3 regions of the Streptomyces sp. NPDC091272 genome follow, and region 2 is predicted to be linked to each of the others. Evidence: riboswitches for the same ligand, from Rfam matches in the RefSeq annotation. Region 2 holds a riboswitch; each other region holds the start of a gene.
What was found. A riboswitch is a leader RNA that binds a small molecule or an ion and turns the genes downstream of it on or off. The one in region 2 is predicted to bind thiamine pyrophosphate.
Positions count from the first base shown of each region.

Region 1: it holds a riboswitch for thiamine pyrophosphate, as region 2 does, so the genes downstream of both, thiO (glycine oxidase ThiO) here and thiC (phosphomethylpyrimidine synthase ThiC) in region 2, are expected to answer to the same signal.
Region 3: it holds a riboswitch for thiamine pyrophosphate, as region 2 does, so the genes downstream of both, thiM (hydroxyethylthiazole kinase) here and thiC (phosphomethylpyrimidine synthase ThiC) in region 2, are expected to answer to the same signal.

Region 1 is NZ_JBIVVC010000007.1:355,759-365,631, forward strand. Features, by position in the region: gene ACIQM4_RS21775 (phytoene desaturase family protein) at 1-1,369, shown strand, start outside; gene ACIQM4_RS21780 (hypothetical protein) at 1,411-2,433, opposite strand; gene metF (methylenetetrahydrofolate reductase [NAD(P)H]) at 2,509-3,462, opposite strand; gene thiE (thiamine phosphate synthase) at 3,574-4,233, opposite strand; gene ACIQM4_RS21795 (Rv2175c family DNA-binding protein) at 4,503-4,868, opposite strand; gene ACIQM4_RS21800 (NAD(P)/FAD-dependent oxidoreductase) at 4,950-6,158, opposite strand; gene ACIQM4_RS21805 (hypothetical protein) at 6,220-6,561, opposite strand; TPP riboswitch at 6,613-6,725, shown strand; gene thiO (glycine oxidase ThiO) at 6,723-7,922, shown strand; gene thiS (sulfur carrier protein ThiS) at 7,919-8,131, shown strand; gene ACIQM4_RS21820 (thiazole synthase) at 8,137-8,931, shown strand; gene pknB (Stk1 family PASTA domain-containing Ser/Thr kinase) at 9,145-9,873, shown strand, end outside.
Region 2 is NZ_JBIVVC010000003.1:575,288-585,160, reverse strand. Features, by position in the region: gene ACIQM4_RS11955 (methyltransferase) at 1-907, opposite strand, end outside; gene ACIQM4_RS11950 (hypothetical protein) at 918-1,049, opposite strand; gene ACIQM4_RS11945 (hypothetical protein) at 1,266-1,694, opposite strand; gene ACIQM4_RS11940 (hypothetical protein) at 1,894-2,136, opposite strand; gene ACIQM4_RS11935 (helix-turn-helix domain-containing protein) at 2,417-3,304, shown strand; gene ACIQM4_RS11930 (DUF397 domain-containing protein) at 3,304-3,609, shown strand; gene ACIQM4_RS11925 (hypothetical protein) at 3,880-4,686, opposite strand; gene thiC (phosphomethylpyrimidine synthase ThiC) at 4,797-6,581, opposite strand; TPP riboswitch at 6,574-6,705, opposite strand; gene ACIQM4_RS11915 (YibE/F family protein) at 6,777-8,138, shown strand; gene ACIQM4_RS11910 (SsgA family sporulation/cell division regulator) at 8,381-8,815, opposite strand; gene ACIQM4_RS11905 (IclR family transcriptional regulator) at 8,915-9,685, opposite strand.
Region 3 is NZ_JBIVVC010000016.1:157,363-167,235, reverse strand. Features, by position in the region: gene ACIQM4_RS32275 (Ig-like domain-containing protein) at 1-1,485, opposite strand, end outside; gene ACIQM4_RS32270 (sulfite oxidase) at 1,910-3,184, shown strand; gene ACIQM4_RS32265 (sulfatase-like hydrolase/transferase) at 3,268-5,493, opposite strand; gene ACIQM4_RS32260 (formylglycine-generating enzyme family protein) at 5,717-6,625, shown strand; TPP riboswitch at 6,699-6,828, shown strand; gene thiM (hydroxyethylthiazole kinase) at 6,822-7,652, shown strand; gene thiE (thiamine phosphate synthase) at 7,816-8,481, shown strand; gene thiD (bifunctional hydroxymethylpyrimidine kinase/phosphomethylpyrimidine kinase) at 8,478-9,296, shown strand; gene tenA (thiaminase II) at 9,302-9,873, shown strand, end outside.

The DNA.
Region 1 (9,873 bases), on a different contig from region 2:
CTTCGACACGGGCCCCGACCTGCTGCACCTGCCCGCCGTGTACCGCGACCTGTTCGTGAAGACGGGCAAGGAGCCCCTCGAAGCGTGTGTCGAGATGGCCCAGGTCTCCCCGGCGAGCAGGCACTTCTTCCCGGACGGCACAACCGTCTCGCTGCCCGACGCCTCGCGCGCGGGCGTCGTCTCGGCGCTGGACGAGGCCCTGGGCGCCGGAATCGGCGCGCGGTGGGGCGAGTTCATGAACCGTGCCAGGGACGCCTGGGACCGGACGCGCCGACCGCTCCTCGAAGAGCCGTTGCGGGCCGACCGGCAGGTGCTGGGCCGCGATCCGTACCCCTCCGTACGGCACAGGCGGCTGCTGCGCCCCGACCGGCAGGCGGCCACCCTCGCCGAGGTCGCCGCCTGGGAGCTGGCCGACCCCCGGCTCGTCGCCCTGCTGGAGAGCTACGCGCTGGCGTACGGCCTGGATCCGCGGGACGCCCCCGCGTCGGCCGCCGTACTGCCCTATCTGGAGCAGACCTTCGGCAGCTGGTACGTGGCCGGCGGCACCGGGGAGCTCGCCCGCGCACTGTACGAACGGTGCCTGGCCCGCCGGGTGGAGTTCGTGTTCGGGGCCGAGGTCGCCGCGGTCGTCGAGAAGGACGGCAGGGCGGTGGGCGTGGAGCTGGCGGACGGGACGGCCGTCGACGCGGAAGCGGTGGTCGCCGCGGTACCGCCGGAGCGGCTGTCCGCGCTGCTGGGCGGGCGGGCGGCGGACGGGACACCGGCGCAGCGGCCGGCGCCGGTGCGGGCCGGCCGGGTGTCGGTCTTCCTGGCCCTCGACGGGGCGCGGGAGCCGGGCGCCGTGCACCGGAGCGTGGTGCACCCGGCGGACCGGGAGTCCGAGCTCGCCGAGGTCTTCGACGGATCTCCCCGCGGCCCTCTCGACCCGACCGTGTTCGTGTCCCGCCCCGACGATCCGGCCCTGCGTCCCGACGGCGGGCACGAGAGCGTGGTGCTCACCGCGGCCGCCCCGGCGCACGGTGTGCACGACTGGCGCACCCCGGGCTCGGCCGACCGCTGGGCCGACCGCATGGTGGCCGCCGCTGCGGTCGCGGTCCCAGGCCTTACCGACCGGATCCGGCTGCGCGAGGTCCGTACGCCCCTGGACACCCGTCTCGCGACCGGCGCGGCGGACGGTGCGGTTCCGCCGCCCTCGCTGGCCGGTCGGTCCGGCCGCTTCCTCGCCCCGTCCAACACCACCGTGCTGCCCGGTCTGTTCGCGGCAGGCGGCTGGGCGCACCCGGGCGGCGGGCTCGCGCACGCCGGGATGTCGGGGGCGCTGGTCGCCGGGCTGATCGTGGAGGGCGACGGCTTCCGCGGCTCGCAGTGACGCGCCGCACGGGAGGCCGGTGACGACGCCCGGCACAGGGTTCAGTACCGGTACTGGCCGTTCGCCCCGGTGTCGTAGCCGTTCGGCTGGCCGGCCGGCTGCTGCGGCGCCTCCGGGCCGAGCGGCTGCTCGCCGTCGCGCTGGTGCGGCACCCACACCCCGCCGGGCGGCGTCTCGCCCGCGTAACCGTCGCCGTACCCACCGCTGTACTGCTGCTGGCCGGCGTACGGGTCGTAGTCACCGCCGCCGTAGGACTGGCTGCCGATGTACGGGTCGGAGTAGGCGGCGTACTGCTGCTGCCCGCCGCCGTACGTGTAGGCCCCGGAATGGTCGTCGCCCTGGCCGCCCTGCGGGTCGTAGCCCGGGTAGGTCCCGCCGCCGTAGGGCGCGGAGGAGCCGTAGATCCCGTACCCGTTGGTGTCGTCGGGCATGGGCTGCGGGTCGTAGAGCGCGCTCTGCGGTTCGGGGTGGGCGGTCGTGCCGTGCTGCCCCTGGGAGGCAGGGCCCGGCGCTCCGTCGAAGCCCTGCGCCGGGTCGTAGCCGTTGGTACCGCTGAAGGCGTTCGCACCTTCGAAGGCGTTGGCCCTGTCGTATCCCGGTGCGGCGTCGTATCCCGAAGGACGGTCGTAGCCCGGTGCCCCGTCGAAGCCGTTCGCCGGCTCGAAGCCGTTCGCCGGCTCGAAGCCGGGTGCGTCGTAGCCCGCGGCGGGCCCGCCCTGTCCCGCGTACTCCAGGTCCGAGACCTGCAACGTCGGCTGCTGTGCGGCGGATTCGTCCGCACCGCCCCTGCGGCGCTTGCTCTCACCCGGACTGCCGCCGATCGCCCAGCCCGTGGAGAAACCGCGGCGGAAGGAGAGCGTGACGTACGTCTGGCCGACGGCGAACGCGACGGCGCCCGCCGCGATCACCAGGACGGACGGCAGCAGCACGCCGACCACGACGACGGCGAAGCCCGCGAAGGCGAGCACCCGCCAGCGCAACCGCGCCTTGTACTGCAACAGCACTTCGCCGAGCAGCCACAGCGCGACGACGCCGAATGCGATGTAGAGGACCGTCCAGCCCATGTACGCCCCTCTCCTGCTGCCGCGGATCCCCTGGTGGACTCGGCGGCGCGAGTACAGCTGTGGTGACTGCGCCGACTACGGCCGCGTCGACGGTGACGTCGGGCCGTGCGTCTCGTGCGTGTCGTGCAGTCCGAGATTCTCGTAGATCTCAAGTGTCGCCGTCGAGTTGTTCAGCGTGATGAAGTGCATTCCCGGTACACCTTCGGCAAGCAGCTTCGCGCAGAACTCGGTGGCGAACTCGATGCCAATGGAGCGTACAGCGGCCGGATCGTCCTTGACCGCGAGGATGCGCTCTTTCACGGCGTCCGGGAAATGCGCGTTGCTGAGCTGCGGAAGCCTGTCCAGCTGCTTGACCAGGGTGACGGGCATCACCTCGGGGATGATCGGGGTGTCGCAGCCGGCCGCCTGGACGCGGTCGCGCATCCGCAGATAACTCTCCGGGTCGAAGAACATCTGGGTGATGGCGTAATCGGCACCGGCCCGGCACTTCTCCACGAAGTGGCGGATGTCGGAATCCCAGCTGTCCGAGCGTGGGTGCATCTCGGGAAATGCGGCGACACCGACGCAGAAATCACCCGACTCCTTGATGAGCGCCACGAGTTCGGAGGCGTACGTCACACCTTCCGGGTGCCGCACCCATTCGCCCATCGGGTCGCCGGGCGGGTCGCCGCGCACCGCGAGGATGTTCCTGATGCCGGCGTCGGCGTACTGCCCGACCATGTTGCGCAGTTCGGCGATCGAGTGGTCGACGGCGGTGAGGTGCGCGACGGGCGTCAGGGTGGAGTCGGAGGCGATCTTCTGGGTGGCCTTGACCGTGCCTTCGCGGGTGGAACCGCCCGCGCCGTAGGTCACGGAGACGAAACTCGGGCCCACCGCCTCGACGCGACGCAGGGCGTTCCAGAGGTTCTGCTCACCCTTCTCGGTCCTGCGTGCCGAGAATTCGAAGGAAAACGACGTCTTTCCGGTCTCCAGCAGCTCACGCACCGTAAGTGCGCGATCGGATCTGGTGGAAGCTGTGCCATGGGCCATGCCGAAAGGTTAGCCAGGGGCACGGCACAGCCCCAACCGAGCAGGCGCCAAAGTTCCGTTATGCCGGTTTCTTGTCCACCCTTCGGACAGTTGACCGGCAACCGCCTGGCGCTATCGGTCGTATGACCTGATCCGTTTGGCCAGGTCGGCCGCGGCCACGGCCGGGTCGGCTGCCTGGGTGAGGGCCCGGACCACCACGACCCGGCGGGCGCCCGCGGCCAGCACCTCGTCGAGGTTCTGCTCGTCGATGCCGCCGATGGCGAACCACGGCCTGGCCGTTCCCAGCGAGGCCGCGTACCGCACCAGGCCGAGGCCGGGGGCGAACCGTCCCGGCTTGGTGGGGGTGGGCCAGCAGGGGCCGGCGCAGAAGTAGTCGACGCCCGGCTCGGCCGCGGCGGCGTCGACCTCGGCCTCCGCGTGCGTGGAGCGGCCGATCAGGACGTCGTCGCTGCGGGAGCCGAGGATGGCGCGGGCGGCAGGGACCGGCAGGTCGCCCTGGCCGAGGTGGAGGACGTCGGCGCCGATGGCGTGCGCCACGTCGGCGCGGTCGTTCACGGCCAGCAGCTTGCCGTGCTTGCGGCAGGCGTCGGCGAGGACGGCCAGGTGCTCCAGCTCCTCGCCTGCCTCCATGCCCTTGTCACGGAGCTGGACGATGTCGACCCCCGAGGAGAGCACCGCGTCGAGGAAGGCCGGGAGGTCTCCCTGTTCCTTCCGGGCGTCCGTGCAGAGGTAGAGCCGGGCGTCGGCGAGCTGCGCGCTGGGCGTGGGCATGGTGCGGTTCCCCCCGGGGCCGACGGGGTGTCCCCCGTCGTAGGTCGGCGGGGTCGTCCCCCGCGCTCGGTCGGCGGGGCGCTCCCCGCGCTCGGTCGGTGAGGTCGGCCGCCGCGGGGCGGCTGGGTCGCTCCCCGCGCTGCGGCGGCAGGGGGGCGTCCCGCGTCGTCACCCGGCGGGGCCGTCCCCGTGGTGGTGCGGCGGCGGGTGTGCGGCGCACCCCGAGGGGCGGACCGCACACCGCCGAGAGGTGGTGCGGCGTCGTTCGTTCAGAGGGCGAGCGCCTGGGCGCGGCGCTTCACCTCCGTGCCGCGATTCTCGCTCAGGGCCTGGGCGGGGGTGCCGGGCAGGGTCGGGTCGGCGGTGAACAGCCACTCCAGCATCTCCTCGTCGGAGAAGCCGTCGTCCTTGAGGACCGTCAGCAGGCCGGGCAGGCCCTTGACGATCTTGTCGCCGTCGAGGAAGGCGGCAGGCACCTGGAGCGCGCGGTTCTCACCCCGCCGCACGGCGATGAGCTGGCCGTCCTTCACCAGCTGCCGCACCTTCGTCACCTCCAGGTCGAGCATCTCCGCGATGTCGGGGAGGTAGAGCCAGGCGGGGACGAGGGAATCGATCTTTGCGTCAATCTCGGTCACAGGACAAGCCTGCCACCTGGGACCGACAGCCGGTACCCGGGCCCGTCCGGGCGGGGGATCCGCCCTGCCCCGCTGGGGCCCCTACAGCTTCCGCACGGCCGATTTCAGCGGTACGGAGGGATCGGCGGCCAGCTCCGGGTCGAGCGCCGCCCCCGCCTCCACCAGCTTGCGCCCCTGCGCCAGGTCGCGCGGGCGGCCCACCGCGAGCAGGGCCACCAGGGCGCCGCCGCGCAGCCAGCACACCGACCAGGAGAGGCCGCCGGGGTCGCCGCGCCAGATCATCTCGTCGGCGTCCGCGTGATGGCCGACGTACTGCACGAAGCGGCCGAACTGCTCGGACCAGAAGTACGGCACGGGGTCGTAGGGCAGCGTGGCGCCGCCCAGGATGTTCGCGGCGACGGTGCGCGGGCCCTGCAGCGCGTTGTCCCAGTGGTGCACGAGCAGCCGGGCGCCGTACCGCCCGGAGGGGAAGGAGGCGCAGTCGCCCACCGCGTGCACGTCGGGGGCCGAGGTGCGCAGGTGCGCGTCCGCCGTGACGGAGCCGTCCGGGCCGAGCTCGATCCCGGAGCCCGCCAGCCAGGCCGTCGCGGGTCTGGCGCCGACGCCGACGAGGACGGCGCCGGCCGGGATGCGGCGGCCGTCGGCGAGGAGCACCGCGCCCGGCTCGACCGCCGCCACGCGCGCGTGGGTGAGGAGCTCGGCTCCCCCTTCGGCGTACCAGGCGGACATCGGGGCGGCGATCTCGGCGGGCATCGTCCCGGCGAGCGGCCGGTCGGCGGCCTCCACCACGGTGACCGTGCAGCCGGCCTCCCTGGCGGCGGTGGTGAACTCGGCACCGATCCAGCCCGCGCCGACCACCACCACGTCCTGCTGCGCCTCCAGCACCGGGCGCAGCCGCAGTGCGTCGTCGAGCGTGCGCAGCAGATGGACGCCCGGCACACCGACGGTGCCGGGCAGGGTGACCGGGTCCGCCCCGGTGGCCAGGACCAGCGAGTCGTACGCGAGAGGGCCGGCCGGGGTGTCGATCTCGTGGTCCGCCGGGCGTACCCCGGTGACCTGGAGCCCCAGCCGGAGCTCGACCCCGAGCGCGTCGAAGTCGACCTCGAAGGCCGTCGTCCCGGTCTTGCCGAGCAGGACCGCCTTGGACAGCGGCGGCCGGTCGTACGGCGGGTGGTGCTCGGCGCCGATCAAGGTGATCCGGCCCTCGAAACCCTGCTCCCGCAGGGCCACCGCGGTCTGCACACCGGCCATGCCCGCGCCGACGACGACGATTCGTTTCTGCTCGCTCACCCGATCACCTTACGTATCTGACGCCCCGTCAGGAAGGGCTCCTCGCACGGGTCCGGGTCCGTCAGGACGCGAGCTCCTCGACCACGCTCGTGCCACTGCCGTCCTGGGAGTCCCATGCCCAGCTCTCCCGGAGCCGAACGCGGCCGTCCACGAGGAGCGTGACCTCGGACAGACAGTGTCCGGACGATGTCGTTCCGTCCCGCTTCAGCTGTACGTACCTGAAGTCGAGCCGGTCCCCCGCGCGCGTGCCGACCAGATGCCCGCGCACCACGTCACCGCCCGCGTAATCGGCCCAGATCACGCCGTCCTGCTCGTGGTAGGCAAAGCGGGTGGCGGTGCCGACCTGCCCCGGGGCCTGGTCGGCGACCGGCGCGAGGAGAAGTCCGTCGAGCGAACGGGGCACGGGGGCGCTCCCTCACAGTACGTGGAACCCAAGGATTAGTCTGGTCACCGTACAAGCACTCACGGGAGCCCGGCGGACCGGGCTGAGAGGGAGGCGCCACCGGCCTCCGACCGTACGAACCTGATCCGGATCATGCCGGCGAAGGGAGGGGCTGGACGCCCATGCAGTCTTCTGAACCCTCGGGACAACGGCCGTACGACGTCCTGGTGATCGGGGGCGGGATCATCGGTCTGGTCACCGCCTGGCGGGCCGCGCAGCGCGGTCTGCGCACCGCGCTCGCCGACCCGGAACCGGGTCGCGGCGCGGCCGGGGTGGCGGCCGGAATGCTCGCCGCCGTCACCGAGCTCCACCACGGCGAGCAGACCCTGCTCGCTCTCAACCTCGCCTCCGCGCGCCGCTTTCCGGACTTCGTGGCCGAGCTCCAGGAGGTGTCCGGGCAGGACACCGGCTACCGCGCGTGCGGCACGCTCGCCGTCGCCCTGGACGCCGACGACCGGGCCCACCTGCGTGAACTGCACACCCTGCAACGGCAGTCCGGGCTGGAGTCGGAGTGGCTGACCGGACGAGAGTGCCGCCGCCTGGAGCCGATGCTCGCCCCCGGCGTGCGCGGCGGGCTGCGGGTGGACGGCGACCACCAGGTCGACCCCAGACGCCTGGCAGCGGCCCTCGTGACGGCCTGCGGTCGCGCCGGTGTGGTGGTGCACCGTGCGGCAGCGGAGAGGCTGTCCGTCGTACGGGACCGGGCGGCGGGCGCCCTGCTGGCCGACGGGAGCGAGCTGGTCGCCGACCAGGTGGTGCTGGCGGCCGGGTCGCTCAGCGGCCGGCTCGCCGGGGTACCGCCAGAGGTGCTGCCACCGGTGCGCCCGGTCAAGGGGCAGGTGCTGCGGCTGACGGTGCCGCCCTCGTACGCGCCGTTCCTGAGCCGTACGGTGCGCGCCGTGGTGCGCGGCGGCGAGGTCTATCTGGTGCCGCGTGAGAACGGTGAGCTGGTACTCGGCGCGACCTCCGAGGAACTGGGCTGGGACACCACCGTCACCGCGGGCGGCGTCTACGAGCTGCTGCGCGACGCCCACGAGCTGGTCCCGGGCATCACCGAGCTGCCGCTCACCGAGACCAGGGCGGGGCTGCGTCCCTGCTCCCCCGACAACGCCCCGCTGCTCGGGCCGACCGCCCTGCCGGGCCTGCTGCTCGCCACCGGGCACCACCGCAACGGGGTGCTGCTGACGCCCGTCACCGGGGACGTCATGGCGGACGTGCTGACCACCGGCGAGCTCCCGGGCCCGGCGAGGCCGTTCACCCCGCGGCGCTTCGCGCCCGTACCCCCGCCCGTACGACAGGAACGACAGGAGCTGTCCGCATGAGTACCTCGGTGCACGTGACCATGAACGGCGAGGGGCACCAGGTCTCCGTCGGCACGACCCTCGGCGACCTCGTCGCGACGCTCACGCGCGCCCACGCGGGCGTGGCCGCCGCACTCAACGAGACAGTGGTACCGCGGGGCCGGTGGGCGGCCACCGCCCTCGGTGACGGCGACCGCGTGGAAGTACTGACCGCGGTCCAGGGAGGCTGAAGGACATGGCGGACGATCTCTTCGAACTGGGCGGCGCCGGCTTCTCGTCCCGGCTGATCATGGGGACGGGCGGCGCGCCGAGCCTGGACGTGCTGGAGCGCTCGCTCGTCGCCTCGGGCACCGAGCTGACGACGGTCGCGATGCGCAGGCTGGACCCGTCGGTGCAGGGCTCCGTGCTGTCCCTGCTGGAGCGGCTGGGCATCCGGGTGCTGCCCAACACGGCGGGCTGCTACACGGCGGGCGAGGCCGTGCTCACGGCGCGGCTCGCACGGGAGGCGCTGGGCACGGACTGGGTGAAGCTGGAGGTCATCGCGGACGAGCGGACCCTGCTGCCCGATCCGGTCGAGCTGCTGGACGCGGCGGAGCTGCTGGTCGACGACGGCTTCACCGTGCTCCCGTACACGAACGACGACCCGGTGCTCGCGCGGAAGCTGGAGGACGTGGGCTGCGCGGCGGTGATGCCGCTGGGCTCGCCGATCGGCTCCGGGCTCGGCATCCGCAACCCGCACAACTTCGAGCTGATCGTGGAGCGGGCCGGGGTGCCGGTGATCCTGGACGCGGGGGCGGGGACCGCGTCGGACGCGGTGCTGGCGATGGAGCTGGGGTGCGCGGGTGTGATGCTCGCCTCGGCGGTGACCCGGGCGCAGGAGCCGGTGCTGATGGCGGAGGCGATGCGCCACGGGGTGGAGGCGGGGCGGCTCGCGTACCGGGCGGGGCGGATTCCGCGCCGGTACTTCGCGCGGGCGTCGTCCCCGGAGGAGGGGCGGGCCAGGCTGGACCCGGAGCGGCCGGCGTTCTGAGGGGGGCGGGGGCTGCGGGGGGGCGCTGCGTCGGAGGGAGCGGGGCCGGGGGCGCGGGCCGGGGCGTCAGCGGGAGTGGGGCCGGGGCTCGGGCGAGGGCGCGGCGTCCGCCGGGGGCCGCTCCCTTGCCCGCCCTGTCACAGCTCGGCTTCAGTACGGGTGGCTGTGGGGATCGTCGTCCGGCCCGTCGCCACCGGCTCGTAGACTCCCTTCGTGGACACGACCCTCCAGGACCCCCTCGTCGGGCAGCTGCTCGACGGCCGCTACCGCGTCGAGGCACGCATTGCCGTCGGCGGGATGGCCACGGTCTACCGGGCCGTGGACACCCGGCTCGACCGGGAGCTCGCGCTCAAGGTGATGCACCCCTCGCTGGCCGCCGACGGCTCCTTCGTCGAGCGGTTCATCCGGGAGGCCAAGTCCGTCGCCCGGCTCGCGCACCCCAACGTGGTCGGCGTCTTCGACCAGGGCACCGACGGGAACTACGTCTACCTGGCGATGGAGTACGTCGCCGGCTGCACCCTGCGCGACGTGCTGCGCGAGCGCGGCGCCCTCCAGCCGCGGGCCGCGCTCGACATCCTGGAGCCGGTGCTTGCCGCCCTGGGCGCCGCGCACCGCGCCGGGTTCGTGCACCGTGACATGAAGCCGGAGAACGTCCTGATCGGGGACGACGGCCGGGTGAAGGTCGCCGACTTCGGTCTCGTACGCGCCGTGGACACGGTCACCAGCACGACGGGGTCCGTCCTCGGCACGGTGTCCTACCTCGCCCCCGAGCAGATCGAGCACGGCACCGCCGACACCCGCGCCGACGTGTACGCCTGCGGTGTGGTCCTGTACGAGATGCTCACCGGCGCCAGGCCGCACTCCGGCGCCACCCCCGCCCAGGTGCTCTACCTCCACCTCAACGAGGACGTGCCGCCGCCGTCCGCCACGGCCGACGGCCTG
Region 2 (9,873 bases):
GGTTCTCGTGCCAGGTGTGCCACACCCTCGGCAGCAGCAGCCCCAGCGCGAACATCGCCGACCAGTTCCCGCCCGCCAGCCACCGGGGGTCAACCTCGGTGTGTGATTCGGCCGGCACGTGTTCATCGCGGACCACATCCCGGAAGATGCGCAGGTTCACGCGTTGTTGGCGCATCGGCATAAACGCCGAGTGCGGCAAGAAGGACCCCGACGCGACCCCATGCCCGTCCACGATCAACCGCAGCAGGCCGAAGCAGAACCACGGCGACTCCCACGGGAGCAGGATCACCCCGCCGGGCACCGCCTGATCCACCCAGGCCGCAGGCACCGACCGCACCGAACAGGTGGCCATCACCCGATCGAAGTGGTGGCGCGACCAAGCACCAAACGCCCCGTCACCGCACACCACATCCGGCTCCAGGCCCAGAGCCTTCAACGACCGTGCCGCCCGCCCGGAGAGCATCGGATCGACTTCCACCGTAGACACCAGGTCCGAGCCCACACGATGGGAAAGAAGACCCGCGTTCCACCCCGTCCCCGTCCCGATCTCCAGCACCCGATGACCAGGCTGCACATCCAGCAGGTCGAGCATGCGGAACACGATCGAGGGCGCCGACGCCGAACACGACGCCCACCGGTCCCCCGCCTCCGCCTCCAGGCCGTCGTTCACCTGCGTCACCACCGGAGCATCCGCGTACGCCCACCGCAGCCACTCCGCCGGGGCCGACGAACGAGAACACTCCTCCAGGTCATCACCCACCCACACCGTCTCCGGGAGAAAGGCATGCCGGGGCACCCCCCAGAACGCGGACTCCCAGCCCGGCGACACCGGGGCCCCGAGATCTTCACTCACCGAGCGGAGCAGGCCGCGCATCGCGGCCCGCTCCTCTGCTCCGATCATCGTCATTCCGTGGCGCCTACTTCCCCTTGTGCTTCGGCTCAGGCTTCGGACTCTTCGTATCCGGGTTGGGCTTGTCCTTCCCCGGGTCCTTGGCCCCGGAGTGCTTCCCGTCGCCGCCACCGCCACCCTTGCCTGTTCCCCATCCCATAGCAGTCTCCTTGCTCTCGTCACGAACGTTGCGAACCTTGCGAGCAGGCCCACGGGCCCGCGTGGTACCCCGTCCGGCTGCCGACCGCACTCAGGCAGCCGGACGGGAAATGGTTCCGCCCCGGCCACGGGAAGGGGAGCCACGAGCCCCACCCGGCAGGAGTGCCGGGTCTTCCTGAGGGCTCACGCGGCCAGGACGGAAGTTCAAGGGGCCGGGTCAGACCGGAACGAGTAGTTCGCGCAACCGCCACTCATCAGCGAAGTACGTCCGCAGGGGGCGCGCGGAGAACACCAGGACCGCACTGCCGGTATCGGAGACGAAGCGGACCAGCCCGCCATCGGCGAGGGAGCCCATCAGTGATTCCTGACCCCGCCAGTCATGACGCCAGGACCGCAACTCCTGCGGCCCGTCCGGCAGCTCGGGCGACACCTGTTGCAGCACCGCACGAGTGCCGGCCACCGCGTCGCACTCGCACTGAAGCCATGGCGCAGAGGGGGCCGGGTCCGCCAAGTCCGCTAGGCGTGAAGCCTGTTCGCGCAGCCAGCGCACCGCCAGGCGAGGCGAAGACGCCAGGTAGCCACGTAAGGGAAAGTCCTGCACCCCCGCGCTCACCGTGATCTCGCACCAGAAGTCGGGTCTGCTCATTCGCCATCCACCACCAGGCGCACCTTCGAGGGCGGAGCCGTCCACTCCTTGCCACCACCCAGCGGCCGAACGAACACCGTGAACGACACGCGGCGAGTCGCCGGGCTCTCCCACTCCTCAGCAGCCAGACACACACCCCGAGCGCCTGCCTCCGAGTGCTCCACCAACGACCCGATCGCCGCCACCGCCTCAGTCCGCGTCACACCAACCACCGGGCCCCATTCGCGACCGCTACACGCGCACTCAGGTACTCCAGCACCGTCAACGGCCGCACAACCGCCGGATCGGCATCCCAGGAAACCCCGAGGTCGAGGGGGCGCAGTTGGACGTAACGGTGGGTGGTGAGCTGGACTATGCCCACCTTGTTCCGCCGCTCGTCAATGGCGAAGTCGCCTTGAGCGGGCCGAGGTTCAGCGGCACCCAACGCCTGTTGCTCGCTCACTTCACCGTCTCCACTCTCCCGCGAATGCTTTCCCGGACTCGCCAGCCCGCTCCAGAGGAGCAACCGTCTGGAGCCGAGCGACTACACACGAGACTGACACTCCGGTGGCTACTCTGGAACGGTGAAAACAGAATTCTGCTAGCCAAATTTGGTCGTCAAGTTCCTTGCTGTCACGGCGAGTTCGCATCCGAGCGCGTGAGGTCCCGCAAATCCGCAGAACGTTCCTTGCACGGCCGGAACGTTCGCCGACACACTGAACACATCGCAGAGGGGAAAGCAGATGATCACAGACGTGGAGGCGGCAACGCCCGCGCTCTGCCGTCTTCAACTCGGCAGCGAACTCCGCACCCTGCGGATAGCTGCGGGTCTCAAAGCGGCCCAGGTGTGCAGGCGGCTCATCTGGAGCCCGTCGAAGCTCACCAGGCTGGAGACCGGCGAGAACGCGGCGGTGGAGCCCGCCGAAGTGATGGCTCTCTGCGAGATCTACGAAGCCAGCCCGGAGACGAGGGCCTTGCTTCAGGGGTACGCCGCCGTGACCAAGACCAAACGTGACTGGTGGCAGTCAGCCGAGTACCGGCCCATCATCAGGCCCGGCTTCAAAGCGTTCCTCGGCTTGGAGTCCACGGCGACAGTGCTCCAGACGTACGAGGCCGAGTTCGTCCCCGGCCTGCTACAGACCGAGGCGTACGTGCGCGTGATTCACGAGCGGGCACACGAAGGTCTCTCGGCAGACGACGTGGACAAGTTGGTGACCGTCCGCACGACCAGGCAAGAGGTACTGCACCGCACGACGCCGCCACTGAAGTACACGGCGATCCTCAACGAGGCGGTACTACGCCGGACGGTCGGATCACCCGCGTTGATGCGTGACCAACTGGGGCACATCATCGCCATGGTCGAAGCGCGCCCCAACGTCAGAATTCAGGTCGTGCCATTCAAGGCAGGCGCGCACTCCGGCATGAACGGGAAGTTCTCCGTTCTCCAGTTCCCGGAGCGTGCGGCCCTCAAGCCGCTCGTGTATCTGGAGAACCTCGCCGACGCGTGGGTGATCCGCCAGGATGACGCCATCGAGCGGTACGAAGACGCGTTCGCAGATCTCAGCGCGCTCGCCGCAGGGCCGCAAGAGTCCCTGAGCATGATCAAGACAGCAATCAAGGAGCACAGCTAGTGACCATCATCAACGCAGGTGCGCTCAGCGGCGCGGACTGGTTCAAATCCAGTTACAGCAATGACCAGGGTGGCGACTGCGTCGAGGGTGCACGCCTCTGCGCTGAGGCCGTTCGAGGCATGGACTGGCACAAGTCCAGTTACAGCAATGACCAGGGTGGCAATTGTGTGGAGGGCGCACAACTGGACGACGGCATGATGATGGCCGTACGAGACTCCAAGGTCCCCGACGGGCCCGCATTCATCGTGCGAGCCGAAGCGTGGACAACTTTCGTAACCGAACTGACCAGGGGGGCGGCCCAGTAGCTGCCGCTCCGGAACAGCAGCGGCCCCCCGCACAGCGTGAGATGCGGGGGGCCGCTCTGACGTCAGAGGATCAGTCCGCAATTGGCAGGTACACCCGGTGCCCCGACTCTGCGAACTCCTTAGACTTGGCGAGCATCCCGGCTTGAACCTCATCGTCGCTGGTCACAGCGAGATCCGGGGCGAACTGCTCTGTGATGCTTCTACTGATCTTCATCGAGCACGAGCGCTCACAGCATGTGGCTCAAGCACCTTCGGATACGGGCAGCCGTCCTAGCCGCCGAGATGCCTAAGAAAGTCAGTCACGAACTTCTCGACCTCAAGTCTGTCTGTGGAGTCACAGACATCGAGGCGATCGATGTACTTGACGCCAGCATTCCGAAGCAGACGTTCCCTGCCCTTGTCGTCGGAGGCTCGTCCCTTGTGGTAAGGGCCATCGATCTCAATGACGCCGGCACAGCCGCGATACGTAATCAGCAGGTCAGGCTCATACGTGTGCCCGCGGACGCGCATGGCACCTAGGGGCATGATGCCGATCGTGTCGTTGTCCGGGAGGTCCGCTTGCCGGTGTGCGAGCACCTTGTAGACACGGTGCTCCCACTCGTTGGTGAAGTGGAGGCCGTCCTCAATAGGATGCTGCGGTTCCAACCGCACCCGGCGTGCCTGATTCGTGGGTTTCGGGCCACCAACCGCCTTCAGCTGCTCGCGCCAGTTCGCGCTCACCCGGGGGATCACCGGGACGGCTTCGATGTAGCCCACGGACGCGTCCCGCTTCTCCCTGCGGAGCACACTGTGCATGGCGGAGCGCATCCGCTCCAGGATCTCCTCCGTGAAGCGAGGAAGAAGATGCGGCTCAATCTCCAGCAAAGCCTTGTAGTTTTCCTGGCCGAAGTCCGAATCCCACAGCATCACGTCTACCGTGATCACATCAGCAGCTATCGCAGCTGTCTCACCGTCGCCCTGCTGATGGAGCAGGATGGCACCCGCGCCTAGCAGTCGTTCGCCCAGATTGAGTTCGTGTTCGGACAGACCGTTCGGGGCCACCACTGTGTCGGCCGAAGAGCGCGATTCTTCACCCATACGGAACATTGTGACACCGCCCTATGACAACTGGCGCGGGTCACAGGGCGGTTGTGTAGCACCAGACTGTGGGTGGAGACTCGCCGGGAGCCTCCACCCCAATCAACCGATCAGTCAGCCAGGGGCAGGTACACGCGGTTGCCGCTTGCTGCGAACTCCTTGGACTTCGCAAGCATCCCGGCCTCGATCTCCTCATCCGAGGCAGAAGAGAGCAGGTCAGGGGCAAACTGTTCTGTGATGCTTCTACTAATCTTCATCGAGCAGAATTTCGGCCCGCACATCGAGCAGAAGTGCGCCGTCTTCGCCGGTTCGGCTGGGAGCGTCTCGTCGTGGAACTCCCGTGCCGTGTCCGGGTCGAGGGCCAGGTTGAACTGGTCCTCCCACCGGAACTCGAACCGCGCGTCGCTCAGCGCGTCGTCCCACTCCTGCGCACCCGGGTGGCCCTTGGCGAGGTCCGCCGCGTGCGCAGCGATCTTGTACGTGATGACTCCGGTCTTCACGTCGTCCCGGTCGGGCAGCCCCAGGTGCTCCTTGGGGGTCACGTAGCAGAGCATCGCGGTGCCCCACCAGGCGATCATCGCGGCGCCGATGCCGGAGGTGATGTGGTCGTAGGCGGGGGCCACATCGGTCGTCAGCGGGCCGAGCGTGTAGAACGGCGCCTCCTCGCAGATCTCCTGCTGAAGGTCGATGTTCTCCTTGATCTTGTGCATCGGGACGTGTCCCGGGCCCTCGATCATGGTCTGTACGTGGAAACGCTTGGCGATCGTGTTGAGTTCCCCGAGCGTCCGCAACTCGGCGAACTGAGCCTCGTCGTTGGCGTCCGCGATGGAGCCCGGCCGCAGGCCGTCGCCCAGCGAGTACGTCACGTCGTACGCCGCGAGGATCTCGCAGAGCTCCTCGAAGTGCTCGTAGAGGAAGGACTCCTGGTGGTGCGCCAGGCACCAGGCGGCCATGATCGATCCACCGCGCGAGACGATGCCGGTCTTGCGGCGCGCCGTCAGCGGTACGTGCGCGAGGCGCACCCCCGCGTGGACGGTCATGTAGTCCACGCCTTGTTCGGCCTGCTCGATGACCGTGTCCTTGTAGACCTCCCAGGTCAGGGCCTCGGCGCGGCCGTCGACCTTCTCCAGCGCCTGGTAGAGCGGCACGGTGCCGATCGGGACGGGCGCGTTGCGCAGGATCCACTCGCGGGTGGTGTGGATGTTGCGGCCGGTGGACAGGTCCATGACCGTGTCCGCGCCCCATTTGGTGGCCCAGGTCATCTTGTCCACCTCCTCCTCGATGGAGGAGGTGACGGCCGAGTTGCCGATGTTGGCGTTGACCTTCACCAGGAACCGCTTGCCGATGATCATCGGCTCGATCTCCGGGTGGTTCACGTTCGCGGGCAACACCGCGCGTCCGGCGGCGATTTCCTCCCGTACGACATCGGGCGAGACGTTCTCCCGGATGGCCACGTACTCCATCTCCGGGGTGACCTCGCCGCGCCGTGCGTAGGCGAGCTGGGTCACCGCCTGCCCGTTCCGGCCCCGGCGGGGCTGGCGCGGACGGCCGGGGAAGACCGCGTCGAGGTTCCTGAGGCCCCCGCGTGGCGAGGTGTGCTTGATGCCGTCGTCCTCGGGACGCACCGGGCGCCCCGCGTACTCCTCGGTGTCCCCGCGTCCGACGATCCAGTTCTCGCGCAGCGGGGCCAGGCCGCGGCGTACGTCCGTCTCGACGGTCGGGTCGGTGTACGGGCCGGACGTGTCGTACAGCGTCACGTCCTTCCCGTTGGTCAGGTGCACCTGACGGACCGGCACCCGCAGGTCCGGACGTGATCCGTCGACGTACCCCTTGTGCCAGCCGGGCTTGCGCCCTTCCTGGCCGGAGGCAGGCGTGCGTGCATCCATCGTGGTCATGAGACCTACTCCCTACGCCGGCATTACCCGGTAACAGGTTCAGCGGTCGACGCAGCCGTTTCCGTACGTGTACGGAGGTCAGCGCCCTCTCAGCCCGGTGCTCCGAGCTCCCGCGTGTGCAAAGGTGCCCCCACGCTAGCGCCATTCCGGGCGCGCTGAACAGAGGGCCCCCCTCGTTCTTGCGATGATCGCCGGGTGACCCCACCACAGCCGCCGTCCGGTCCGCCGTCCACACAGCCGCCCCCGCCGTCCCCTTCGCCGCCGGCCTCCTCGCACGGCCACAGCCACAGCCACGGGCCCGCGGCCCCCGTCTCCAAACACCTGCGCAAGGTCATCGCGGCGGTACTGATCCCCTTCGCCACCGCCGTCCTCGTCGGCCTCGCGATCCTGTGGCCCGGTGGCGCACCCACCCACGAGCGCACCGGCGTGGGCTTCGACCGGCAGACCGAGCAGGGCCGCGTCGTCCAGGTCGAGGCCATCGACTGCAAGGCCGCGAACGTCGCCGAACAGCCGCAGCAACCGCAGGGCCAGGCGGACCCGTTGTCACCACCGGGCGGCGACGGCGCCAAGGGCGACTGCAAGAAGGCGACGGTCGAGGTGACCAGCGGCGCGGACAAGGGCCGCACCTTCACCGAGATCGTCCAGCCCGGCGCCCCCCGGCAGTTGGAACAGGGCCAGGGCGTCGTCGTCGCGTACGCCCCGGACGCGCCGCGTGAACTGCAGTACTCCGTCACCGACGTGGACCGGAAGCTTCCGCTCACCGTGCTCGCAGGCATCTTCGCCGTCGCGGTGGTGATCGTCGGCCGGATGAAGGGCGTGATGGCGCTGGTCGCGCTCGTCGCGTCGTTCACGATCCTGACCCTGTTCATCCTGCCCGCCATCCTCCAGGGCTCGAACCCGCTGGTCGTGGCGGTGGTCGGTGCCAGCGCCATCATGCTGATCGCGCTCTACGCCTGCCACGGGCTGAACGCCCGTACCTCCGTCGCCGTCCTCGGCACCCTCGTCTCGCTGCTGCTGATCGGACTGTTGGGCTCCCTCTTCATCGGCTGGGCCTTCCTGTCGGGAAACATCGACGACAGCACCGGCCTGATCCACACCCTGTACCCCTCCATCGACATGAGCGGCCTGCTTCTCGCGGGCGTCATCATCGGCTCCCTCGGTGTCCTCGACGACGTGACGGTCACCCAGACCTCCGCCGTCTGGGAACTCCACCAGGCGGATCCGACGATGGGCCCGCGCGCCCTGTACCGGGCGGGCATCCGCATCGGCCGCGACCACATCGCCTCGGTCGTCAACACCCTCGTCCTCGCCTACGCGGGCGCCGCCCTGCCCCTGCTGCTGCTGTTCTCGATCGCCCAGAGCAGTGTGGGGACGGTCGCCAACAGCGAGCTCGTCGCCCAGGAGATCGTGCGCACCCTCGTCGGCTCGATCGGGCTGGTCGCCTCGGTCCCCGTGACCACCGCGCTCGCCGCGCTGGTCGTCTCCGCCGACCGCTCGGGCACCGCCTCGCCCTCGATGCCGGTACGCACCGGACGCGGCCGGCGCCGCAAGGGCTGACGCGACCGGCGCGACCGAGACCGCTGTCACCGGCCGGCGCGGCCGACACCGCCGACACGGCCGGTACGCCGGGGGTGCGCGCACGCCAGGGGCACATGACAGAAGAGGCGGCCGGGTGACTCCGGCCGCCTCTGGCGTTTCGATCCGGGCGGGTCCTGCGGGCGCAACCCACGGCCGGGACCAGCGAACGGTCCTGCGAGCGGTCCTGCGAGCGGTCCTGCGGGCGGTAAACCCGCCGGGCCTCAGCCCGCGTTCTCCTCCGCCAGAATCCGGCCCAACTCGTCCTCCAGGCATCCGGCATAGTCACTCTGCGTGTGCTCCTGGCCGAGCGGCACAAGCTTGTCCGTGCGGTCGAGAAACGCCACCAGCGGCGCCGCGCTCGCTCTGAAAAGCGCGCGGTCGGCGCCCACCTGGAGCCTGATGTGCACATCGGCAAGTTCGTCGGGGTCGGTCGGGGAGATGTGCACATCTCCCTCGCCGCAGGATTCGTTGATTCCGTCAACCAGCAGCTCGCGGCCAAAAGCCCAGGTCACAGGCGCATCACCGGGCAGGTGGAAGGTCAGCTTGATCGCGTAGGGATCCTTCGCCTGGTACATGAGCTCGACCGGAATACGAAAGGAGAGCTCCTCCGAGACGAGGAAGCTCATCATGACCTCTGCCTGAACCGACTCGCGCATCGCCAACCCTGCCGTAGAAGAAAGTGGCCGGAACGATCCCATCCGTCCCTCTTGACGCCATCGTGCTTGAACCAGTAACAGATCACAAGGAGTGAGTTTTCAGATACTGATAGAGAACATGAGCGAACGAACCACCTCACCCATTTCCCCGCGCAACCGTTCGATCGCGGGCACCAGCCGGGCCTCCTCCGCGAGGGGTACCGAAATCGCCATCACCGCCGCCATCGGCCCGATCGTGATCGGCACCGCCGCGCACGCCGTCCCCAGGACGTACTCCTGACGCTCCAGCACGGGTTGCATCCGCTCGACCGCCGCCAGCCTCTCCAGCAGGGACGCACTGTCACGAACGGTGTACGGGGTGATGGCCTCGACGGGGTGCCGGTCGAGGTGGTCGCGGCGCGCCTCGGTGTCCAGTTGGGAGAGCAGGCACTGGCCGACCGCGTGCGCATGGGCCGTCTCGCGGAGGTCGGCCCACTCCTCGACGGCGGGGTGTTCGATGCTCTCGGCGGAGGCCGTCAGTTCGACTTCACCGTCGCGGTAGACGCCGAAGTACACGGCGACGCCGAGCGTGTCGCGCCACCGTTCCATGGTGTCCGTCATCATTCCGCGGCGAACCTGCCCGGAACCACCGCGCCCGATCCGCTCCGCGGCGGCCCCCAGCACGAAAACACCCTGCTCACGACGGAGGTATCCCTCGTGGGTCAGGGTGCGCAGCAGGTGGTAGGCGGTGGGCAGCGGCAGTCCCGCCTCGCGGGCGAGCTGTTTGGCGGGGGCGCCGTCGGGGTGATCGCTCACGGCTTCGAGGAGACGCAGAGCACGCTGCACCGAACCGATCAAGGTGGGAGCGGGACCGCCGGCGGGAGCAGACACGGGCCGTGCGGACACGACGGACACGGCGGTGGGTGCGGACGGTGCGGACGCGCCGGGTACGCGTGGCGCGGAGGCACCAGGCGCGGGTGGCACGGAGGCGCTACCGGGTGTGGGTCGTACGGGTGGTGCGGAGGCGCCGCCGGGTGCGGGTACGGACGGTGCGGTTACGGCGCTCTGCCGGGCCGTGG
Region 3 (9,873 bases), on a different contig from region 2:
GCTGAGGTAGAGCGCGCCGTCCGGTCCGAACGCCAGCGAGTTGGACTCGTGGTCCTTCACCGACCTCGGCAGCCGGCTGATCACCTCGGTGTACGTCCCGAGGGCGGGCCCGGACAGCTTCGCGATGCTGCTCGAGAAGTCCGGCTCGTTCGGGGTGCCGCCCGCGTACATGGTGTTGGAGGTGATCCACAGGACGGGTCCGGCCGCCGGGGTGCCGGGTTCGAAGGCGAGACCGATGACCGTACGGTTCGGCGCGCCGGGCAGGCCCCTGGCGGTCGCGTCGTCGCGCACGGTGGAGATGGTCTGCGGGCTGCTCAGCGTGCCGTCGGCGCCGATGGTCCAGCGCAGGATGTATCCGTCCAGCGTGGCCGCGTACAACTTGCCGTCCGGGCCCTTGACCACGGAGGTGAAGCTCTTGCCCGAGGCGCCGCTTGCGACCTTGTCGAAGGCGACCGGGCCGCCGGTACCGGTACCGGCGCCGGTGGTGAACACCGAGGACCACGGGGTGAAGGTACGGCCGGACAGGTCCTTCGCACCCGCGGTGACCGTGAACCGGTAGCGGGTGTTCGGTCTGAGGGCGCCGGTCGGCGACAGGTTGATCACGTCACCCCCGCCGCTGGTGACCACATGGGCGGGGACCGCGACTCCGGTCGCCGATTCCTGCAGCGTGACCGTGGCGGCGGTGAGGGTGGCCGCGTCGACCCCGCCGCCCACCAGCCGGAGGTCCGCGACGACGCTTCCCGTGGGCGGCACGGCGGTGGCGGTGTTGGCGGGCGTCACAGTGCGTATCTCGGGGTGGACCGCGGCGTCTGTCAGGGGAGCGACGGTGAGGTGGCTGAGCTTGGTGTTGGTCCCGCCGGCGGGACTGACCGTCAGCCGTCCGTCGGTGACGGTCGGGTACAGGGTCCGGGTGCGGTACGGGGCGGCGCTCGTCGGGACGAAGCCGTCGACGGCGTTCTGGTTCTCCACCTGTAGCGCGTGCGTACTGTCCAGGTTCGAACGCTCGCCGACCACGACGGTCACGGCGTACGTCCCGTTGGGCACCGCGAGCTCCCAGCGTCCAGGGGTGCTGACGCCCTGGGAGGCGGCCGGGAGCTGCATGTGCAGGAAGGTGGCCAGCAGCCGGTCGGGCTCGGCGGCGCCCCGGTCGCGCCCGTTGCCGACGAGGTTCAGCGGCGTGCTGGAGGTGAGACCCACCCAGCCGTAGCTGAGACCGGTGCCCTGGTGGGGGCCGGTGCGGGCGGCGTAGGCCTGGCCGTGGTCGAGGAGGTAGCCCGTGGGGGGCACGGTGCTCGCGGGGGCGAAGTCGACCTTGGCGGCGAAGGTGGTGTCGGCCTCGGCCGGGTTCGGCGTGCCCAGCCCGAGGCCGCCCAGTGCCAGAGCCAGGGCTGTCAGCAGTACGGCGGCGCGCCGGGAACGGGAGCTCTGTCGGCGCGGCCCGCCGGGCCGGCTCGAACCGGGTCTTCGGGAGTGGTGCGGTATCACGGTGTTCGCTCCATCCGGAGGTATCTGTTCACCCATGCGCCGCACGCATCAACTGCGCGCGGAGAAGGGCGAGTTGTCAGGGGGCATCAGTGCCCTCACCCGACCCACCCCAAGCCGCGGCGACCGACCAGGATTCATACGCACCGCAGCTGGGACGACACGTACGGCAACAGGGCTGGTTGCTTGGTACAGGAGTTGGTACAGGAGTAGGTACAGGAGTGTGGCCGCGGGCTTCCTCCCGCACCGGGGGTCGGCGGGGCCCGCCCGGCAGCCACCCTCGTTTCCGGAGCATTGCCGGACATTGCCAACTCGTGGGGATCCGAACGGAGTTCTACCCCCGCGGGCGCCTCTGCCCTACCTTCCGTCCCAGGCTCGGGCGCGGACCCGGGCCGCCCCCTCGTCCCGGCACCTTCAAGGAGACTCCATGCCCGCAAGTCTTCCGGCCGGCCCCGCCGCCCCCGGCCGCCACCCCGCCGAAGCGGGAGCCGGGGGCGCCGGCCCGGACCGGCGCAGAGTGCTCGGGCTCGCCGCGGCAGCCGGAGCCGGCGTCCCGCTCACCGCACTCCTCGGCACCGGAACCGTGGCTGCGCGGACCCGCCCGGCAGCCCCGGTGCCCACGCTGCCCGGTGTCGTCAAGCCGCTGCCCGCCGAGTTGTTCACCCTTCGCGGGACCAACGCGGAGACCAGGAGCGAGGCCCTGCGCGGCACCGGGCACCTCACCCCCGTCGACCGGTTCTTCGTCCGCAACCACACCAGTACGCCCCGTATCGACGCCACGACCTGGAAGCTCACCGTCTGGGGCAGCGGGCTGCGCGGCGGGCCCGTCGACTTCTCCTACGCCGACCTGCGCGCCCTGCCCGCAGTCACCCGTACCGCGTTCATCGAGTGCGCGGGCAACGGCCGCAGTTTCTTCACCTCCCAGCAGGGCCAGGCCGTCACCGGCACCGCCTGGACGCTCGGCGCGGTCGGCGCTGCCCGCTGGCGCGGGGCCCGCCTCGCCGACGTGCTGCGGCGGGCGGGCATCAGCCCCGACGCGGTGGACGTGATGCCACGCGGCCTCGACGGCGAGGTCGTCACCGACGGGGTGAACCAGGGCCGGGTGCGCCGTCCGCTGCCCGTCGCCAAGGCGCTGGACGACGTCATCCTCGCGTACGAGATGAACGGCCTGCCCCTGCCGCCCGACCACGGCTTCCCGGTCCGCGTCGTCGTGCCGTCCTGGGTGGGGGTGGCATCGGTGAAGTGGGTCGGTGACATCGAGGTGAGCGACACACCGCTGGCCTCCCCCTGGAACACCGGGCTGTACCGGCTGTTCGGCGAGGCCTACCCGGCCGGGGGCAGCGCACCCCTCACCCGGCAGGCGCTCAAGAGCGTCTTCGAACTCCCCGCCGGTGCGCGCTTCGCGCTGCGGCGCCCGTACCGGCTGACCGGCCGCTCCTGGTCCGGCGGCGCGCCGGTGCGCCTGGTCGAGGTCAGCACCGACGGTGGTGAGCGGTGGCGCCGGGCCCGGCTGCTGGACGTGCCGCGCAGGGGCGACTGGGTGCGGTGGGCCGCCGAGTGGCTGCCGCGGACGGCCGGTCCCACGACGTTGCTGGCGCGGGCGACCGACGCCGCCGGGTACACGCAGCCTGCGGTGACGGTCCACAACACACAGGGCTATCTGTTCGACGCGGTGGTCCGCCACCCCGTGACCGTCGGCTGAGCGGACCGACGGCCACGGGGGTGTGGTGGGGCCGGAGCCGGGCCCGGTCGCGGTGGGGGTGGCGGGGCCGTAACCGGCCAGGTTCAGCGGACGGTGACCCGTGCGTCGGCCCACGATGTGTGGTCGTACGCCGAGTTCCCGTTCGCATCCTCCACCACCAGGTGCAGCAGCCGCACCCCCCGTACGTCGACGTCCACGGCCACCGGACCGCCCGCCCCCGTCAGTTTGCCCGTACTGAACAGGACCTTGCCGTCGCCGCGTACCGAGGCCTTCGTCGCCCCGGTCGCGGCCTGCCGGGTGGAGAAGTCGTCGATGCCGACGAGTGCGGTGAACCGGCTCGCGTTGCCGCCCAGGTGGTACACCACCTCGGACGGCGCGTGCACGCCGAGGCCCTTGGCGTACGTGGTGCCGCCGAACGCGATCGCAGTGCCGTCCCCCGGCTCCTTGCGGCCGTTGGAACGGTCGCGCTCGACGGGCCCCCAGCCGTTCGCGGCGGACACCCGGTCCAGGTCGCTGAGCCAGGAGTCGACGGTCGGCGCCGCGGGTAGGGTGCTGGTCCGTCCGGCCCCGGTGTACCTCAGCGGCCCGCCGGCGGAACCGGCCGTGGCCTCGAAGGACACCGGCCAGGTGGTGCCGGGCGCGGTCCCGGCCGGTGCGGTGACCTGCCAGGAGGCGGTCAGCTTCGCGCCCTGCGCCAGCCGGGCCGTACCGGTCGCCGTGATCGCCCTGACCGCCCAGCCCGCGGGCGCCCGCACCGTGAGCAGGGCGTCGGTCCACGGTTTGGCCGAGGCGTTGCCCAAGGTCGCCGAGACGGTGAACGCCTGTGCCGGGGAGGCCTGTTCCGGCACGGTGACGCGCAGGCCGTGCGGCTTGCGGGGATAGGAGTCGGCCCACGAGGAGCGCATCAGCGCCACGAGGCCGGTGACGACGGAGGGGTTCTGCGCCGCGACGTCGCGCTGTTCGCCGAGGTCGCTCGACAGGTCGTAGAGCTCCACCTGCCACTGTCCGTCGGGCAGGTTGTGGTCGCGGACCGGGGCGAACCGCACGGCCTTCCACCTGTCCTTGCGTACGGCCTCCGCGAGCCAGGTGGCCCGGCCCTTGTCCTGCTTGTCGGCCCGGCTCGTGACGCCGCGCTCGTCCCGGTACCAGTAGAGGTGGTTGTGCCGGGCGGCGTCAGCGGTGCCGGCGAGCAGCGGGGCGGCGGACAGCCCGTCGATGTCGGCGGGGGCCGGGGCGCCCGCGAGGTCCGCGAGGGTGGGCAGCACGTCGGTGAGCGGGGTCGGCCGGTCGGTGGTGCCCTTGCCGATCCGGCCGGGCGACCACGCGATCAGCGGGACCCGGATGCCGCCCTCGTACAGGTTGCGCTTGTAGCCGCGCAGCGGCCCGCCCGCATCGAACAGGTCCGGGTCGACACCGCCCTCCTCGTGCGGCCCGTTGTCGCTCGTGACGAACAGAATGGTGTCGTCGGCGATGCCCCGGGCCCTGAGCCTGTCGACGACCTTGCCGACGGTCGCGTCGAAGTAACTGATCTGCGCCGCGTGCCCCTTGTTCTGCTGGGTCCACGGGCGGGAGGCGTACGCGCCGCTGTCCGGGATGTCGCTCGGGGAGTGGGGGACGTTGGGCGTGAGGAACAGCAGGAACGGCTCGTCGGCACGGGCGTCGATCCACTCCAGCGCGTGCCGCTCGATGAGGTCGGGGGCGTACGCGCCCTTGGCGTTGCCCTCGTTCGCGGGGATCGGCTCCTTGACACCGTTGTGCCACAGGTACTGCGGGTAGTACTGGTGGGCGTGGCCGTGGTCGATGTAGCCGTAGAACTCCTCGAAGCCGCGCGCGTTGGGATGACTGGCCTGATCGCCCTGCTCGGGGCCGAAGCCCCACTTGCCGATGACCGCGGTGCGGTAGCCGCGGCTGCGCAGCACCTCGGCGAACGTCGTGTCCCCGTCACGCAGCGGCCCCTGCGGCCCGTCCGGATTGGCCCGCACGGCGGCGTGCCCGGTGTGCAGTCCGGTGAGCAGGGAGCAGCGGGACGGCGCGCAGACCGCCGCCAGGGAGTACGCGTCGCTGAACCGAAGCCCCTCGGAGGCGAGTTGGTCGATCCGGGGAGTGGTGATGAGTTTCTGGCCGTACGCACCGAGGTCACCGTAGCCGAGGTCGTCGGCCAGGATCACTACGAGATTGGGTGCGCGGACGGCCGCCCGGCCGCCGCCCGCACGGGAGTCGGCGGACCGCGCCGATGCGGGCGCGGCGGGCACGGCGGCGAGGCCCAGGGCCGCTGCGGACCCGGCGAGGAAGTGTCGACGACTGGACATGGGGACTCCTTGGGGCGCGGACGGCTCCGCTCGGCGGCCAGGTGCGCCGATCATGCGCAGTACGGGCCGGGATAACCATGTACACAACATAAAAAGCTTGTGACGGCGCACCTGGCGGCTCGGACGTACCCGCACACTGGTGCACGGCGTTCACGCTGACCACCGCCCCGTCCACCGCCCCGCCCACCGGCCCTGCCACCCACCCTTCCACCAAGAGGACTTCATGCCGGACCAACCCGCACCGTGCTGCGCTCCCGCGCGGCCGGTGGCCGGCCGACCAGCCGCGTACACAACGGAGTTGGACCCGACCCCGCTCCCGGACCCGGACCGGTACGCGGGCATGGCCGAACTCCCGGGCGGCGCCTTCCTGATGGGCAACGAGGACCGGTACGCCAATCCGCAGGACGCCGAAGGACCGGTCAGGAAAGTGGAGTTGTCCGCACTGCGGGTGGACACGACCGCGGTCACCAACGCCGCGTTCCGGCTATTCGCCGATACCACGGAACACCGGACCACCGCGGAGCGCACCGGCTGGTCGTACGTCTTCGCCGGTCTCCTCGATCCCGCCGTCGTGCACGCCTCCCCCGCCCCGGCCGCGACCCCCTGGTGGCGAGGGGTCCGCGGCGCGTCCTGGCGCGAACCGTACGGGCCCGGATCCGTGTACGAGGACAACCATCCGGTGGTGCACGTCTCCTGGGACGACGCCCGCGCGTACGCCGTGTGGGCGGGCAAGCGGCTGCCGGCCGAACCGGAGTGGGAGTACGCGGCCCGCGGCGGCCTGCCGGGTGCCCGCTACCCGTGGGGTGACGACCTCGACCACGAGGGCGCCTGGCGGTGCAACATCTGGCGCGGCGAGTTCCCGCTGGTCACGGAGAAGGAGGACGGGCAGGTGGGAACGGTCCCCGTCGACGCGTACGGTCCGAACGGTTTCGGGCTGTACAACACGGTCGGCAACGTGTGGGAGTGGACCGCCGACCCCTTCGGCTCCGGCCGGGCCGGACGGGCCATGCGCGGCGGCTCGTACCTGTGCCACGCCTCGTACTGCAACCGCTACCGGGTGGCCGCCCGCACCTCGAACACCGAGGAGAGCAGCAGCGGCAACATCGGCTTCCGGTGCGTGGCCGACGTCTGAGCCACCTGCGCCCGCGGGACGGACCGCCGGGGCCCGAGTGCGAACTGCCGTTCCCTAAGGGGGTACATTGCGTAGCGACCACCGCGGGAGCTCGGGAGCAGCCGGGCTGAGAGGGCGGACGGGAGCTGTTGGCTCCCCTTTCCGCCGACCGCATGAACCTGGACCGGGTAATGCCGGCGTAGGAAGGGTGCTGACGATGGATACTGCCTCCATACCCGGCCGGTACGGCTCTGCCGTTTCCCGCGAGGACGTGGCGGGCGTGGTCGCTTCGCTGCGGGGCTCCGGGCCCCTCGTGCACTGTCTGACCAATGTCGTGGTGTCGCAGTTCACCGCGAACGTGCTGCTCGCGGTGGGCGCCGCCCCCGCGATGGTGCACAGCGCGGAGGAGGCCGGCGCCATGGCGCGGGTGGCCGGGAGCGTCCTGGTCAACCTGGGGACGGTGACGTCCGTGACGGCGGAGGCGATGCGCGTCGCGGTCGCAGCAGCGGCCGGGGCCGGGCGGCCGTGGGTGCTCGACCCGGTGGCGGTCGGTCCGCTGCCCTGGCGCACCGGGCTCGCCCACGAACTGCTGGACATCGCGCCCCCCGCGGTCGTCCGCGGCAATCCCTCCGAGATCCTGGCGCTGGACGGCGGCCCGGGAGGACGCGGCGTGGACAGCGCGGACGCCCCCAAGGCGGCGCTGGCCGCGGCCACCGCACTTGCCGGACGGTACGGCTGCACGGTGGCGGTGAGCGGCCCGCAGGACGTCCTCACCGACGGGACACGCGTGGTGCGCCTGGCCAACGGGCACCCGCTGCTGCCGCTGGTGACGGGGACGGGCTGCGCACTCGGCGCGTTGGTTGCCGCCTGCACCGCCGTCACGGACGACGCGTTGCTGGCCGCGACTGCCGCGACCGCGCTGCTCACCGTGGCCGCCGAGGACGCCGCGAGCCGCTCCGCGGGGCCGGGCACGTTCGCCGTCGCCCTGATCGACGCTCTGTACGCGCTCGGCCAGGACCGGCTCGTCGAGGCTGTCAACCTGCGCTGAGCGCGCGCGTACCGCGGGGTTCCCGTGCTGGCGGCCGGCCCGGAGGCCACCCGCCGAAACCGCTCCTGCGCGCTAGGGCCCTCCCCTGCCCGTACTTCCTGCCCGTACATCCCGATGCGCTTCCCGTGCCCTCAGCCGGCCGGAGGCCTCCAAGGACCTGCCCATGCGACCTTTGCGACCCCTGCAATCCCCGCGACCTCCTCTCGACCTCTCCCTGTACCTCGTCACCGACACCCGTCTCTGCGGCAGCCGTGGCGTCGCCGGCACCGTGGCAGCCGCCGTCAGGGGCGGCGTCACCGCCGTCCAGCTGCGCGACCCGGACGCGGACGCCCGCGCGCTGTTCTCGCTCGGGCGGGCGATCCAGGCCGAACTCGACGGCACCGGCGTCCCCCTGATCATCAACGACCGGCTGGACGTGGCGGCCTGGCTCGGCGCGGACGGCGTCCACCTCGGGCAGCGGGACGTCTCCCCCGAGACCGCTCGGCGCCTGCTCGGTCCACACGCGTACGTGGGTCTGTCCGTCAGCCGGCCCGAGCAGCTGGCCCACGTGCCGGACGCCGTCGACCACCTCGGCGTCGGTCCGGTGTTCCCGCAGTCCACCAAGCCCGACGCGGACGCACCGCTCGGGCCGGCCGGCCTGGCCCGGATCGTCCGGGACAGCCCGCTGCCCTGTGTGGCCATCGGGGGGATCGGCGTGGCCGAGGCCGCCTCGGTCATGGCAGGCGGCGCAGCCGGGATCGCCGTCGTCAGCGCGGTCTGCGGCCGGCCGGACCCCGAGGCCGCGGCACGTTCACTCGTCCACGCCCTGCGACAGGAGGAACCCTCGTGACCACCCCGCCCATCGCCCTCACCATCGCCGCGAGCGACCCCTCCGGCGGCGCCGGGATCCAGGCCGACCTGAAGGCGTTCTCCGCCAACGGCGCGTACGGGACAGCAGTGGTGACGGCCCTGACCGCCCAGAACACCCGGGGCGTCACCGGCATCCATGCCGTCCCCCCGGCGTTCGTCACCGAGCAGATCGACACTCTGTTCGCCGACGTCCAGGTGGACGCGGTCAAGATCGGAATGCTCGCCGACGCCGCCATCGCCGCGGCCGTCGCGGACGCCCTGGAGCGGCACCGGCCCCGGTACGTCGTCCTCGATCCCGTCATGGTCTCGACGAGCGGCCACCGCCTCCTGGAGCCCGCCGCGGTGGCGGTGCTGCGCGAGCGTCTCCTGCCGCTCGCCGACCTCGTCACCCCCAACCTGCCCGAGGCCGGCGACCTCCTCGGCACCGCCGCCGCGCGGAACCGCGCCGAGGCCGTCGAGCAGGCCCGCGCTCTCCTGGGCACGGGCGCAAGCCGCGTCCTCCTCAAGGGCGGCCACCACACGCACGACACCGAGTCCGTCGACGTCCTCGTCGACCCCGCCCACGGCGCGGGCGTCGTCGAGCTGTCCGCGCCGCGCGTGAACACACGGAACACCCATGGCACCGGCTGCACCCTCTCCGCCGCGATCGCCGCCCTCCGCCCGCAGCGCGACGACTGGCACACCACCGTCCGCGCCGCGAAGGAGTACCTGACCGGGGCCCTGCGCGCGGCCGACACCCTGCGTGTCGGGCGCGGCAACGGCCCCGTCCACCACTTCCACCAGTACTGGAGCTGAGCCCCATGACCACGACCTTCTGCGACGGCCTGTGGACGGACACGGCCGGGATACGTGCGGCCATCGACAAGCTGCCGTTCGTCACCGGCCTCGGTGACGGCACCCTGGACCGGGAGAAGTTCGTCTACTACCTGGCCCAGGACGCCCTCTACCTGCGCGACTACGCCCGTGCGCTGGCCAGCGCCGCCGCGAAGGCGGACCGGCCCCGCGACATCGCGTTCTTCGCCAAGTCCGCGCACGACGCCGTCGTCGTCGAGAGCAGCCTGCACGAGACCAACGTCGTCGACGTCGATGCCTGGGCGCCCTCGCCCACCTGCACCGGATACACCTCCTACCTGCTCTCCGTGGCCCACACCCAGGGCTATCCCGAGCTGGCCGCCGCGGTCCTGCCCTGCTTCTGGATCTACGCCGAGGTGGGCCGGACCCTCCTCGGCCAGGCCGGCGACCTCGCCGCCCACCCCTACGGCGACTGGATCGGCACCTACGCGGACGAGGAGTTCGAAGCCTCGACCGAACGCGCCCGACAGATCGTGGGCCGCCTCGCGGACCAGGCCGACCCGGCCACCCGGGCCCGGAT